DNA from 4 places in the Sphingobium yanoikuyae genome. Region 4 is predicted to be linked to each of the others. Evidence: riboswitches for the same ligand, from Rfam matches in the RefSeq annotation. Region 4 holds a riboswitch; each other region holds the start of a gene.
What was found. Region 4 has a riboswitch for cobalamin ahead of HH800_RS03800 (cobalamin biosynthesis protein CobG). Riboswitches for the same ligand answer to the same signal wherever they lie in the genome.

Region 1: another riboswitch for cobalamin. It lies ahead of HH800_RS17820 (TonB-dependent receptor plug domain-containing protein); the one in region 4 lies ahead of HH800_RS03800 (cobalamin biosynthesis protein CobG).
Region 2: another riboswitch for cobalamin. It lies ahead of HH800_RS10930 (TonB-dependent receptor); the one in region 4 lies ahead of HH800_RS03800 (cobalamin biosynthesis protein CobG).
Region 3: another riboswitch for cobalamin. It lies ahead of HH800_RS22740 (TonB-dependent receptor plug domain-containing protein); the one in region 4 lies ahead of HH800_RS03800 (cobalamin biosynthesis protein CobG).

Annotation. Positions count from the first base shown of each region.
Region 1 is NZ_CP053021.1:3,723,263-3,726,731, reverse strand. It holds gene HH800_RS17830 (copper resistance system multicopper oxidase) at 1-553, shown strand, start outside; gene HH800_RS17825 (copper resistance protein B) at 550-1,425, shown strand; cobalamin riboswitch at 1,488-1,733, shown strand; gene HH800_RS17820 (TonB-dependent receptor plug domain-containing protein) at 1,923-3,469, shown strand, end outside.
Region 2 is NZ_CP053021.1:2,203,355-2,206,823, forward strand. It holds tRNA gene HH800_RS10925 (tRNA-Glu) at 288-362, shown strand; cobalamin riboswitch at 945-1,187, shown strand; gene HH800_RS10930 (TonB-dependent receptor) at 1,375-3,469, shown strand, end outside.
Region 3 is NZ_CP053021.1:4,723,695-4,727,163, reverse strand. It holds gene HH800_RS22740 (TonB-dependent receptor plug domain-containing protein) at 1-1,800, opposite strand, end outside; cobalamin riboswitch at 1,936-2,129, opposite strand; gene HH800_RS22735 (ABC transporter substrate-binding protein) at 2,196-3,056, shown strand; gene HH800_RS22730 (acyl-CoA thioesterase) at 3,069-3,467, opposite strand; gene HH800_RS22725 (S9 family peptidase) at 3,467-3,469, opposite strand, start outside.
Region 4 is NZ_CP053021.1:711,702-715,170, reverse strand. It holds gene cobI (precorrin-2 C(20)-methyltransferase) at 1-394, opposite strand, end outside; gene HH800_RS03805 (precorrin-8X methylmutase) at 391-1,020, opposite strand; gene HH800_RS03800 (cobalamin biosynthesis protein CobG) at 1,020-2,072, opposite strand; cobalamin riboswitch at 2,352-2,564, opposite strand; tRNA gene HH800_RS03795 (tRNA-Gln) at 2,742-2,816, opposite strand; gene HH800_RS03790 (MarR family winged helix-turn-helix transcriptional regulator) at 2,979-3,469, shown strand, end outside.

The DNA of each region.
Region 1 (3,469 bases), 2.2 Mb from region 4:
GAAGATGCGCGACAAGTCGGTCGCGCCGGGCGTGAAAATGGGGCCGGGCGTCGCCACCCTGTCGCCGATGCCGGCCGATCGCACCGCTGACCGGCCGACGGGGCTGGAGGATGTCGACCATCGGGTGCTGACCTATGCCGATCTGCGGTCGCTGACGCCGAACACGGACCTGCGCACCCCGACCCGGTCGCTCGACATTCATCTGACCGCGAACATGGAACGATACATGTGGTCGTTCGACGGGGTGAAGCTGTCGGAAGGGGCGGAGCCGATCGCCTTCCGCCATATGGAACGGGTGCGCGTGACCCTGATCAACGACACGATGATGCCGCATCCCATCCATCTGCACGGCCATTTCTTCGAACTGGTGACCGGCGAGGCGGCGCATAATCCGCGCAAGCATACGGTGAATGTGCTGCCGGGCGGCAAGGTCAGCTTCGACCTTACCGCCGATGCGCTGGGTGACTGGGCGTTCCACTGCCATATGCTGATGCACATGCATGCCGGGATGATGCGGGTCGTGACGGTCCGCCATGGGGAGGACGCGGCATGAGGAGGGTCGCGCTTCTGATGCTCGCCGCCGCCGCGCCGGTGCAGGCCCAGACGATGGACCATAGCCAGATGGACCATAGCCAGATGGATCATGGGGCAATGGGTCATGAGATGCCGGCTGCCGACGCCGCCATCCCGCAAGGCACGCCGCCGACAGTGCCGACCGATCATGCCGCCGACGCGCTCTATGACCCCGCTGCCATGGCCCGCGCCCGCGCGGCGATGATCGCGGAAGGGGGCGGCATGACCTATTCGCAATGGATGCTCGATCGGCTGGAATATCGCGCCGGCAAGGGCGCTGATGGCTATGCCTGGGAGGGCGAAGGCTGGATCGGCGGCGACATCAACCGCTTCGCGGTCAAGAGCGAGGGTGAGGGGACGGTCGGCGGATCGCTCGAACGGGCCGAGGTGCAGGCGCTCTACAGCCGGGCGATCGACCCCTGGTTCAACCTGCAGGCGGGCGTGCGGCAGGATTTCGGCGAAGGGCCGGACCGCAGCTATGCGGTGATCGGCATCGACGGCCTGGCGCCTTACTGGTTCGAGGTCGGGGCCGAAGCCTTCCTGTCGACCAGGGGCGACGCCCATCTGCGGCTGGAGGCGAGCTATGACCAGCGCATCACCCAGCGGCTGATCCTGCAGCCCGCTGCCGAGTTCAATCTGGCGGCGCAGGCCGTGCCCGAACTGGGGATCGGCGCCGGCCCGTCCGATATCGAGCTGGGGCTGCGGCTGCGCTACGAGATCGCCCGCGAATTTGCGCCCTATGTCGGCGTCAATTGGGAACGCAAGCTGGGCGATACGGCCGATTATGCCCGTGCCGCCGGCGATAAGCCGTCGGCCACCAGCCTGGTGATCGGCCTGCGCGCCTGGTTCTGAGAGGCGCTTGCAGCCCGCCCGATATTCGATTATCGATCCCGCCGATCCCGCGCCGCACGGCATGGGATCATGATCGCGCCGGTGTCCCGAAAGGGGCTTAATAGGGAATGCGGTGCGGACGGGTGACTGTCCAAATCCGCAGCTGTCCCTGCAACTGTAAGCGGTGAGCGCGATGTACATGTGCGGACGGCAGAATGACCGATCCGCCAGCCACTGGGCCGGACGCTAAATCCTGCGAGGCCTGGGAAGGCCGTGCATCAAGCGATGACCCGTGAGCCAGGAGACCTGCCGGCGTCTGGTCGCTCTTGCCTTGGTCCAGGGGATGGCCGCGGCACGGTAACTTCCGTCTGAGCGACGAACGAGCGGCTGGGGCCGCTGCGACGACGCGCGTCGGTTGCCCTTGGGCGCCCGGCCGGCGCGTGTGTCGGACGTTCGCGCGCGTGCCGCTCGTGAAGGTTGCCCCCGCCCGTCGAACGCGGCGCCGGATGGGGGAATAAATGAAGTCCAATATCGTTTCACGGGCCGCGCTGGCCCTTTCGCTTGCCATCGCATCGCCGGCTCTGGCCGACGAAGGGGAAGGCGACAGCATCGTCGTCACCGGCACCAGCCTGGAAGAGACGCTGCCGCAGCAGCTGTCGCGCTATGGCCATGCCATCGAGATCGTCACCGACACGCAGATCCGCGATGCCGCCGCGATCGACACCGCCCGCGCGCTCGAAGCGGTGCCGGGCCTGTTCATCCGGTCGCAGTCCGGGCCGTTCAGCTATGTCGACATCGCGCTGCAGGGTTCGCGCACCAAGGATGTGCTGTGGACGATGGACGGCATCCGCCTCAACAACCGCCTCTATGGCGGCACGTCGCCCAACGACACCATGGCCGCCAGCATGATCGAGCGGATCGAGGTGCTGAAAGGGGGCGAAAGCCTGTTCTACGGCACCCAGGCCGCGGCCGGCGTGATCAATGTCGTCACCCGCGATTTCAGCGACGATCTGGGCGGCCAGGTCAATGCCAGCCTCGACAGCTTTGCCGGGACCAGCCTGGACGGCTATGTTCGCGGCGCGATCGGCCAGCATCGCTTCGTGGTCTGGGCCAATCGCAGCCAGTCGGACGGCTATCGTCCCTATGACGTGATGCAGCCCAGCGCGACCGATCGCGCGCGCGGCTATGATCTCTGGTCGGCGGGCATCAAATATCAATATGATATCGCGTCGGACCTGCGCCTGAACGCCCTCTACCAGCATACCAAGGCCGATCTCGACAATATCAGCGCGACGCGGACCAAGGAAAGCCGCAACGACCGCAATGAGGAAGTGGCCAGCCTGCGGCTCGACTATACCGGCGAGGATGGGGTGCAATTCTTCCTCAAGGGCTATTTCCACGACTGGAAGACCGCCTATGTCCAGATCCGAAACCCCGTGCCCGCCGGCCCGCCGCAGGTCATCTATCCGGCCGGCACCTTCTGGGGCTATCAGGATTATGGCGGCAGCGCGGTGGTGCAGCTCAACATGCTGCGCGGCATCGACACGCTGATCGGCTATGATTTCCAGAGCTTCAACGGCCGCGACGACGTCCTGCTGATCGCGCCGACCGATGAACAGGTCCATGCCGGCATCTTCCAGCTGCGCACCAATGACGAATTGTCGAGCAAGGCGCGGATCGCCGCGGGCCTGCGCTACAACAAGGCGAAGGGATCGGAAAAGACGATCTGGAACGTGTCGGGCCGCTATGATGTCAGCGACGCGCTGTTCGTGGAGGCCAATGGCGGCACCTCCTTCGTGCTGCCCGACGCCTCGCAGCTTTATGGCAATGATCCCTGTTGCGAGGTCGGCAACCCGAACCTGAAGCCCGAGGAGAGCCTGAACCTCAACGCCGCGCTGGGCGGCGCGCTGGCCGGCGGAGCGATCCGGTGGAAAGCGACCTATTTCAACCGGCGCATCACCGACCTGATCGACACGACCTATGATGATCCGGCCTTTCCCGACGGCACCTATATCAACGTTCGCGACAAGGTGCGGGCCAGGGGTGCCGAGCTGGAGCTGAACGC
Region 2 (3,469 bases), 1.5 Mb from region 4:
TCGCAAATATATCGGTATAGGGCGGGGCTTGCTCTTGAAAGCAGCCTCGCCCTGCCCTATTTCTATTGCATGCGATGCACCTGCCCCCCTTTCGGGTGTGTCGTATAGGGCGCCTCCCCCTTGGAGGCGTCTCCTCCCTGAACCTGGCCACCCCGTGCATCGCATGGGGTGGTTTTTTATGGGCCGCAGTCGACGTAGGGGCCGCGAAAACTTTTCACCGCTTTCGCTTGACGCCATCGCCTCCCCTGCCTAAAGGCACGCCCCTGCCTGTCGCCCATGCGACATACGGCCCCTTCGTCTAGCGGTTAGGACGCGGCCCTCTCACGGCTGAAACACGGGTTCGATTCCCGTAGGGGTCACCAGCAAAATCAATGACTTAGTTGGCATTGAAGAACGCCGAGATCGCCAATTCTCCAATAAGCGATTCTTTTCCTCACACTCAGTGATCATCTGTGGACGCCGTCGGACGATCCTTGCCATGGATCAGTATAAATAAGGCTGAAACGAGGGTAACTCTAGCCATCCGATCTCAAGCAATGGTTGCCCGCTCGCTGCCCTCCTGAATGTACTCGAATTTCAAAAACTATCGCTGGTCTAGGAATGTCTGTCGCGACGCTACCCAGCTGATGAACGGCCTGGGTGACAGGCTGCGGTTCGGCAGATTCGGAGAGCCGAAGGCGAGGTAGCAACCGTTCGCCGGCGCATGATCCGTAAGGGCGGCGGCGTTGTTGAGCATCGCTATCTGCCGACGCATTACGTGCATTGATAATCGTTCGCAACAACTCATGTGCCGCTTGTTCATGACTGCTATCGGGGCGGTGTGTTCAGCACCTGAGCGTCAGGGACAGCCGCATACCGGCCGTCCAGGCATGACCAAATTCCACATTCCACGAATTTCTTGCTATCCTGTTCGATAGCCCATAGTTCCCAGCCCGTCCCCTAACGGGGGGCAAGATCGCGTTGGTGCTTCGAAAGAGGCTTAAAAGGGAACGCGGTGGAGGGGCACTGCCCCTGAAGCCGAGGCTGTCCCTGCAACTGTAAGCGGATAGCGCGATGCATATCGCGGCAGGCCAAGGATGCCTGTCGCAGCCACTGGGCCGGACGCTAACTCCTGCGAGGCCTGGGAAGGCCGTGCATCGTGCGATGACCCGTGAGCCAGGAGACCTGCCAGCGTCCGGTCGCTCTTGCCTTGGTCCAGGGGATGGCCGCGGCACGGTGTACTCCGTCTGAGCGACGAACTTGCGGCCAGGCCGCAACGGTGGGTTCCGCCGGTCGCTCGTTTGCGCCCGGTCTCCACCGCTGCGCCCGTGCGAGGAGACGTCCTCCTGCGCGGGAACCTGTCCGTTCGACTGGAAAACGCAACGGGGGTTACACATGAATACACGATCGCTTCTTTCCGGCCTGATCCGTTCCGGCGCATCATGTTGCGCACTGGCGGCAAGTGTCACCGCAACGCATGCTCAGGAGACCGCCGACGCCGCGCCCGATGGCACGGAGAACATCGTCGTCACGGCGCGCAAGGCCGGCGTCCTGCAACTTGGCCAGCAGGCCGATGCCTCCAGCCGCCTTGGCCTGACGCCTATGCAGACGCCCGCAAGCGTCGATGTCATCACCAAGGAGATGATCCGCAGTCTTGGTGACCGCACGGTCGTTGCGGCGGCGGCGCGCGCGCCGGGCCTGATCAACAATTCCTCGGCATTCGGCTATTCCCTGAGTTCGCGCGGGTTCACCGGCTACACCTCGGTGATGCAGCTCTATGACGGTATGCGGGTCTATACGACGACCACGCAGACCTTCCCCGCCGATCCCTGGATGGCCGAGCGCATCGAGGTGCTGCGCGGCGCAGCGTCCGTGCTCTATGGCGAAGGCGGCATCGGCGGCGCCATCAACGTTGTGCGCAAAAAGCCCAACACCGAAGAGTTCGAAGGTGAACTACGCCTCAGCGGCGGCTCTTTCGATACATATGCAGCGGCCGGCGGGATCGGCGGGCCAATCGGGGACAAGCTGTCCTACCGCGTGGATCTCAGCTACAACCGGTCGGACGGCTGGATGGAGCGCGGACGCTCCCGTAGTCTCGCCCTGTCGGCCGCGCTGCGCTACCAGGCCAGTGACGATCTGGTGCTGACCCTGACGCATGATCGCGCCGATCTAGATCCGACGATCTGGTACGGCACGCCGCTGCGTGATGGCAAGCTGGTGCGCAAAATCCGCAAGAAGAACTACAATATCGCCGACCGCTCGCTGCGCTTCGACGATGCCTGGACCCAGGCCAAGGCGGAATGGACGCCTTCAGACGGGGTGACGATCACCAACGTCGCCTATTACCTCACCGGCTTCAAGCACTGGCGCAATGCAGAAGGCTATGCCTGGTCCGGCGATCAGATCCGCCGGTCGAGCTATCTGGAAATCTTCTACAAGACCAAGCAGTGGGGCGACCGCTTCAACGCGGTTTTCGACCACACATTGCTGGGCATGGACCACCGCCTGAGCCTGGGCGGAGAGTATAACAGCGGATCGCTGCTGCGCACCGACAGTTCGCCCAATTCCCGATCCGACCTGGTGGATCCCTACGACTACGCGCCCGGCACGTTTCTGGATGGCGCCTTCGGCACCCGGTACAAGTATAAGACAGATGTGCAGCAATGGGCGCTGTTCGGCGAAAGCCGCCTCTCGCTGTCGGATCGACTGTCGCTGGTGACGGGCCTGCGCTACGATCGCCCGAAGACCGAGCGCCACGATGCGCTCGATCCGACCGCCGACTACACCGCGCGCTATCCCAGTACCAGTTGGCGTGCGGGGCTGGTCTACAATCCCACGGACACGATCTCGCTTTACGCGCAATATTCCGCGGCCGCCGATCCGGTGACGGCGTTCCTCACCGCGACGCTGGCACAAACCAGCTTCGATGTATCCACCGGGCGGCAATGGGAAGCGGGTGCCAAGGCAACCTTCCTCGACGGGCGCGGCGAATTCACGCTGTCGGGCTATCGCATCGTCAAGAAGAAGATCCTGACCCGCTCCGCCAATGATCCCACGGTGTCTGTGCAGGTCGGCCAGCAATCGTCCTACGGCGTCGAGGCATCGTTCGGACTGGCCGTGACCAAGTCCTTCAGCATCCTGGCCAACGGCACGATCCTGAACGCGCAATATGACGACTTCGACGAACTTGTCGGCACGGAGCTTGTCAGCCGCAACGGCAACATGCCGATCGGCGTTGCCGAAAAGGCAGCCAATCTGTGGCTTTCTTGGCGGCCGGTGCAACCGCTGCACCTCGACACCGGCCTGCGCCATGTCGGCAAGCGCTATTCGGACGCCGCCAATACCCGTCGCATTCCGGCCTATACGCTCGTCGATGCTTCGGCGCGCTACGACCTGGGAAAGAAGACGAGCGTGACGCTCAACCTGCGCAATGTCTTCGACCGGATCTACGTCCAGAACAGCTATTCCACCTCGCAGTGGGTGCTGGGTG
Region 3 (3,469 bases), 1.2 Mb from region 4:
ATCGTCCAGCCGCGTCGTGTTGACCGCATTGTCATAGCTGTGGCCGGACCAGCGCAACGCCGCGCCGGTGGTGAGGCCGAAGGGCCAGGCATAGCTGATCGAACCATTGGCGCTGTTGCGCGGCCGGCGCGGCAGCCAATTGCCTTCGTTCGCGGTGCCGTCCGAACGATCCTCCGCCACGGTCCAGCTATAATTGCCGTCAATGGTCAGCCCCTTGACCGGCTCGACCGCCGCCTGCGCCTCTATCCCATGCGCCTTGGCGCGCGCGACATTGAGATAATAGCCATAGCGGCGGGTGGTGGTGCCGGGCGTGAAGCAGAGCGGATCGGTCGAACTGGAGGAACAGCTATTATAGATGATCTGGTCGGTCGTGGTCCGGTCGAACCAGGTCGCGCCCAGCCGCAGTTTCTCGCCAAGGAAGCGCTGCTCCGCGCCCGCTTCCCAGCCATGGGCGCGTTCGGGATCGAGCGCCTGGTTCCCATATTCGGAAAAGAGCTGATAGAGGGTCGGCGCCTTGAATCCCTCGCCATAGCTGGCGCGCAGCACCGTCCCGGTCGGCAACGCCCAGACGCCACCGGCAGAAAAGAGGGTGCGGCCGCCATAGCGATCATGATCGTCATAGCGCAGCCCGCCGGTCAGGGTCAGGCCCGTGATCGGCTGGGCATTGAGCTGTCCATAGACGCTGGTGATCTCCGCCTTGCCGCGGGCCGGATCGGGAATCGGCACCGAAAGCGACGCCGAAGGCGACACGCTGCGGAAGCGGCTATTCTCATTCTCCACCCCGAACAGCGCGGTCCAGCCGTCGGCGATCGCGAAGCTGCCCTGATATTCCAGCCGCTGGTTGCGCCCCGCCGCGTCGAAGGTCTGCTTGCGCGGGTTGCGCGGATCATAATTGTCGCGATCAGTATCGGTATAGCCATAGCCGAAACGGTTGCGGAACCGGCCGTCGAGCAGCGCGACGTTAAGGCCGGCATAGCCGACAAATTCGCGATTGGTGCCATAGGCCGGGCTGTCCGCGCTGGTGGCGTCGAAATCGACCTGGCCGTCGGAATAATAGCCGCGCAGGTCCGCGCTGATCCCGTCCGCCAGAGCCACCTCGACCCGGCCGGTGACGCTGCGATTGGTATAGCCGTCCTTCTCCTTGCCGCCAAAGGCCGGGCTGATCGCGGAAATACCCTCGGTGGTGAAGCTCTGGCCGCCGATCCGCCAGCTGACCGGGCCGGTCTTCCCGCCCAACGCCGCACGGGCACTGACCGTGTCACGCGACCCCGCCTCGATATCGAAGCTCCCCTCCAGCGCCTTTTCGGGCATGGCGGTGACGACATTGACGACGCCGCCGATCGCCTGGCTGCCCCACAGGGTCGACTGCGGGCCGCGCAGCACTTCTATACGCGAGGCGTCACCGACCAGCAGATTGGCGAAATTATAGCCGCCACCGGCCGAAGAGGGATCGTTAAGCTTCACCCCGTCGATGACCACTACGGTCTGGTCGGACTCGGCGCCACGAATGCGCAGCGACGTCGCCGTGCCATAGCCGCCATTGCGCGAGATGCTGACACCGGGCGTGCGCAGCAGCAATTCGGTGACGCCCAGATCCTGCGCCCGGTCGATCGCTGCCTTGTCGAGCACGGTGACGGAGGCCGGCACCTGATCCACCGGCGTGGCGAGGCGGGTCGCGGTGACGAGGATAGAGGATGCCCCGGCATCGGCGGCGGCATCGGGCGGTGGCGCCTGCTGCGCGTCTTCGGCGAAAGCGGTGGTGGAGAGAAGGAAAGAACAGAAAGTCAGATATTTGAACACATAAGCCCCCGGACGAGGGACCGCATCCCAGGGACGATATCGGTGCCCGGCCGGGCGCGACATGGTCCCCGCAATTTGCGGTCCACCTGTCGCCACGCGGGTTCACCCCCGTCCGCTCGGCACACCCTGTCCGCGCGAAGGACGACCGCGACCGGCAGGTCTCCTGGCTCGCGGGTCATCGCTGATTCATGCCGCCTTCTCAGAACCTTGTGGTCCCAATGGCATGTGGCACAAAGGCTCGCCGCTCACAGTTGCAGGGGCAGCCGGGGTCTTGAACCCCATTCCCTTTTCATCCCCGTTGCCGGGGAACCTGTCGCAGTCCGGGCGATAGGCGAGCCCGACTGGAGCGTCAATCTTCCTTGCCTGGCGGAGCGCGCCGGCTAAGGGAGGTGGCCATGCGGATATTTGCCCCCATCGGCCCCGGCAAGGGGATGATCGCCCTGGTGATCGCCCTGGTCGGCGGTGCCACATTATGGGCGGCCACCGCGCGCCAGCCTGCCAGTGCAGGCAAGCGTCCGCAACGGATCGTGTCGCTCAACCTGTGCGCCGACCAGTTGCTGGTCGCGCTGGCCGATCGCGACCAGATTGCCGGCCTGACCCATAATGCCGCCGATCGGCAGATGTCGGCGGTGGCGGCCGTAACGAAGGGCCTGCCCATCCTCGACGGATCGGCCGAACAGATTTTGGCGACCAATCCCGATCTGGTGATCGGCATGCCGGCGCGGCGCAATCCGGCGATCGCGATCCTCAAGGCCCAGCATTATCCCGCCGTCGATCTGAAAAGCGCGGACAGCTATGCCGATATCGTCGCGTCGATCCGCACCGTGGCGCAGGCGATCGGCCATGCCGACCGCGGCGAAGCGATGATCGCGCGGATGGACCGGGAACTCGCCGCCCTGCCCCGCGCGCCGAAGCCCAAAGTCGCGGCCTATTATCAGCGGCGCGGCTACATGACCGACACCGGCACGCTGGTCGACGACCTGATGACGCGGGCCGGCCTGCGCAACCTGGCCGCCGACCTTGGCAAGCCGGCGATCGCGCAGGTCAGCTTGGAGGAGATGGTCGCCGCCCGGCCCGACTATCTGATCGTCGAGAGCGCCACCGACCGCATCACCGACCAGGGCACCGAAATGCTGCATCATCCGGTGCTGCGCGACATAGCGCGCATCAGCCTGCCCCAGGCCTGGACCGTGTGCGGCGGACCGGCCTATGTGCAGGCGGCACGCGCCCTCTCCCAGGCCGTCAGCGCCCGCTGAAGCTGGGCCGGCTCAGCCCTCGATGAAGTTGGCGGCGACTTCGGCCGGCACCCGCATCAATCGGCCGCTTTCCTTGTCGATCATCGCCCAGGTGGATTTGGCCGACACCTTCACCTTGCCGTCCGGCCCGGTGAACTCGATCAGCCGGTCGAACCGCGCGCCGCGCGGTCCTTCCGGAATCCAGGTGCGGCCCGACACGACATCGCCCTCGGTCACGTTACCGCGATAATCGACCTCATGCCGGGTCACGACCCAGATATAGGCGTCGACATGGGCCGGATCGGCATCGGTCATCCAATGTTCGACCGACAATTGCTCCATCCACTGCACCCACACCGCGTTGTTCACATGGCCCAGCACATCGATATGCTCGGGCCGTGCGGTGAACTGCTTGGTGAAGCTCGACGCCATCA
Region 4 (3,469 bases):
GGACCACTTCGACCGGGACCAGCCCCGACAGCCGACTGTGCAAATGCATGAAGGAGCCGTAGAAAAAGGGATCGCCCTCGCACAAGACGACCACATCCTCCCCCGCCTCCGCGATCGCCAGCAGCCGGCCGGTGCAGTCGGCATAGAAGGCGGCAAGGCAGTCGTTATAGCGCGGATCGGTGACCGGAATTTCGGTCGTCACCGGATATTCCATCGCCAGTTCGATTGCATCGTCCCGCAACATGCCCTGCGCGATGCGGCGCGCCTGCCCCGGTCGGCCGGCCTTGCGGAAATAGGCGACATGCCGTCCCCCCCGCACCAGCCGGTCGGCGCGCACGCTCAGCAAGTCCTGCGCGCCGGGGCCAAGGCCCACGCCATAGACGGTGCCGCTCATTCCGCGCGGCTCGCCAGCGCGTTGATCGCCGCAACCGTGATTGCGCTGCCACCCAGCCGGCCGTCGACGACGCAGCAGGGCACGGGCTGCGCCGCCCACAGTGCCGCCTTGGATTCCGCCGCGCCGACGAAGCCGACCGGGCAGCCGATGATCGCCGCGGGGCGCGGACAGGCCGGATCCTCCAGCATGTCGAGCAGGTGGAACAGCGCCGTGGGCGCATTGCCGATGGCAACCAGTGCCCCGGCAAGATGCGGCCGCCACAGTTCCAGCGCGGCGGCGGACCGGGTATTGCCCATCGCCCGCGCCATGTCCGGCACGGCGATCTCGTGCAAGGTGCAGAGCACGGCATTGTCGGCGGGCAGTCGCGCGCGCGTGACCCCTTCCGACACCATGCGCGCATCGCACAGCACCGGCGCCCCTGCGGCCAGGGCCTGCCGCGCCGCCGCTGCAAAGCCCGGCGAAAAGCGGATATGGCCCGCAAGGTCCACCATGCCCGCAGCATGGATCATGCGCACGGCGACCGGCTCCTCCTCGGCAGCAAAGCGCCCGAGGTCGGCTTCGGCGCGGATGGTGGCGAAGGACTGGCGATAGATTGCCGCGCCGTCCCTCTCATAATCATGGGGCATCAACAGGCTCCGAAATGGGCAAGAAGGTCGGTGGCGGTGAGGTCAGGACGGTCGGGCGCCGATCCTGCGCGGGCATGGAAGGCAAGGTCGTAGCGCCCGTCCCGCCCCGTCAGCACGATGTCGGCCGGCATCGAACAGGCGCAGCCCTTGGCGCAGCCGGAGACATGAAGGCGGCCCGCCACATGGGGCGCCAGCCGGCGGGCGAGGTCGCGGGTCTCCACGCTCGCCTGCGGACAGGCAGGTGCGCCGGGGCAGGCCTCCACATGCATGAGCGTATCGGCAGCGTCGGCGGACAGGCCGGGCACCTGCCCTTCGGCCAGCAGCATGCGCCATGGGGTCAGCCGCATGGCCGGCGCGTCGAGAAGATGCCGCGCGTCGATCCGACCGAACGAGAGACCATAGGCCATGCCGCCATCCCATGCGCCGGGGACCAGTCGCGGGCGCGGCGACGCGGCCTCTGCCCTGCCCGTTGCCCAATCCGGCAGGGGCGCATCATGCCGGGCCATGCGCCCCGCGCGCGCGCCGTCGCTCTCCACGAACCATCGGGCGAGCGCGAGCAGCGCATCCACTTCGCCGCCGCTGTCCACCGGCACGCCTTGTGCCCGCCCCTCCGCACGCAAGATCAGGCCGCCGTCCCGCGCCCGCTCGATGCGAAAATCCCCCGCTTCGCCGGACAGGAGCGGCGCGGCGCCGGCATCAATCACGAAGCCCATCTTGCCCGGCAAGTCCGGCAATTCGTCCAGGCGATCAAGCAACTGGCTGGCGATGCGATGGCTGTCGTCGCCCGCCCGCCAGTCTGGCGCGACCATCATCATGCGCGCGCCCTCGCGCCGGGCATCGCGGTCCACCAGGCCAAGGTCGAGCAGGCGGTCGAGCAAGGGGCGCCAGCTTTCGTCGCGCACGCCGCGGATCTGGAGATTGGCGCGCCGGGTCATGTCGATCAGGCCGTTGCCATGGGCGATCGCCGCTTCGCCCAGCGCCGCCAGATCGTCGGCCGAAAGACGACCGAGGCGCGGCTTCACGCGCACGATCAGCCCGTCGCCCGCCGCCATCGGGCGCCAGGCATCGGGACACCAGCCCCGAACGGCCGGCCCGTGGGCTACCGCATGGTTCGCGGTCGCCCTATCACTGCCCGCGCCGGTCTGGCTCACAGGCACATCCTCCGCGCGCCGGGACGCAACCAGGCAGGGCTTGCCGGCATCGCCGGTCGGCGCGAGGCGGCAGGCAGGCGCGACAGGCGCCCGACACCACGCGGCCGTGCAGCCCCAGCCACACGCTTCGCCGCCCAGACGGAAGAGAGACCGTGCCATGACCAACCCCTGGGTCAGGACAAGAGCGACCGAAACGCCGGCAGGTCTCCTGGCTCGCGGGTCGTTGCGGGATGCAAGCCTTCCCGGACGCTCTGTCCAGTGGCTGCCCTCACGGGCTCGTGCATCGCGCTATCCGCTTACAGTTGCAGGGACAGCCACGGAATAAGGGGCAAGGCCCCCGCACCGCATTCCCGATTAAGTTCCTTGCGGAACACCGGCGTCAGTTATGCAATGCACCAACATGAACCGGCGCATCGATGATGCCCTAGTCGAAACATCGGTCTTCGCCAAGACATGGAATGAGTATCGGCAGTCCCGCTGCCGGCTCGACGCCCAAGGCATACCGACGGAAGATGCCGAAACGGAAACCGGAAGCAAGGAAAGCGACGCGGCGTCGGATACCGAAAATTATGGCTGGGGCGGCAGGATTCGAACCTGCGCATGGCGGCATCAAAAGCCGCTGCCTTACCGCTTGGCGACGCCCCAGCAATGCGCCGATCCAAGTCAGCGCGGGACCGCCATATAGCGGCTGATGCACGAAAGAAAAGCCCTCCTGACGATGGACTTCGCCTTTCCCTTTCCTTCCCGCCCAACCCATCTTAGGGATCAACGCCACGCCCCCTCCCCTCCAGCCGGAAACCCGCGCCGATGTCCGTCCAAGCCCCCTCGCCCAGCCAGATCGCACCGGCTTCGCCGCTGTTCCTGCGCGAGGACGAAATCCGGCGCGGCATCGAGATGCTCTATTTCGGCTATTCCGCGCTCACCCGCTCGATCGACGAGGGGCTGGCGGCGCAGGGGCTGGGCCGCGCCCACCACCGCGCCCTCTATTTCATCTCGCGCCAGCCCGACCTGACGGTGAAGGATCTGCTGCGCCTGCTGGCGATCACCAAGCAATCGCTCGGCCGGGTGCTCAATGACCTGATCGAGCGCGGCTATATCGAGACCCGGCCCGGCAGCAGCGACCGGCGGCAGAAACTGCTGCGCCTCAGCCCCGCCGGCCGCGCGCTGGAAGCCGAGCTTTTCCGCGCCCTGCGCGAGAAGATGGCGGCCGCCTATGCCCAGGCCGGACAGGGGTCCGTCACCGGTTTCTGGCGGGTGATGGAGGGTCTGATCCCCGATGCCGACCGGTCGATGGTGTT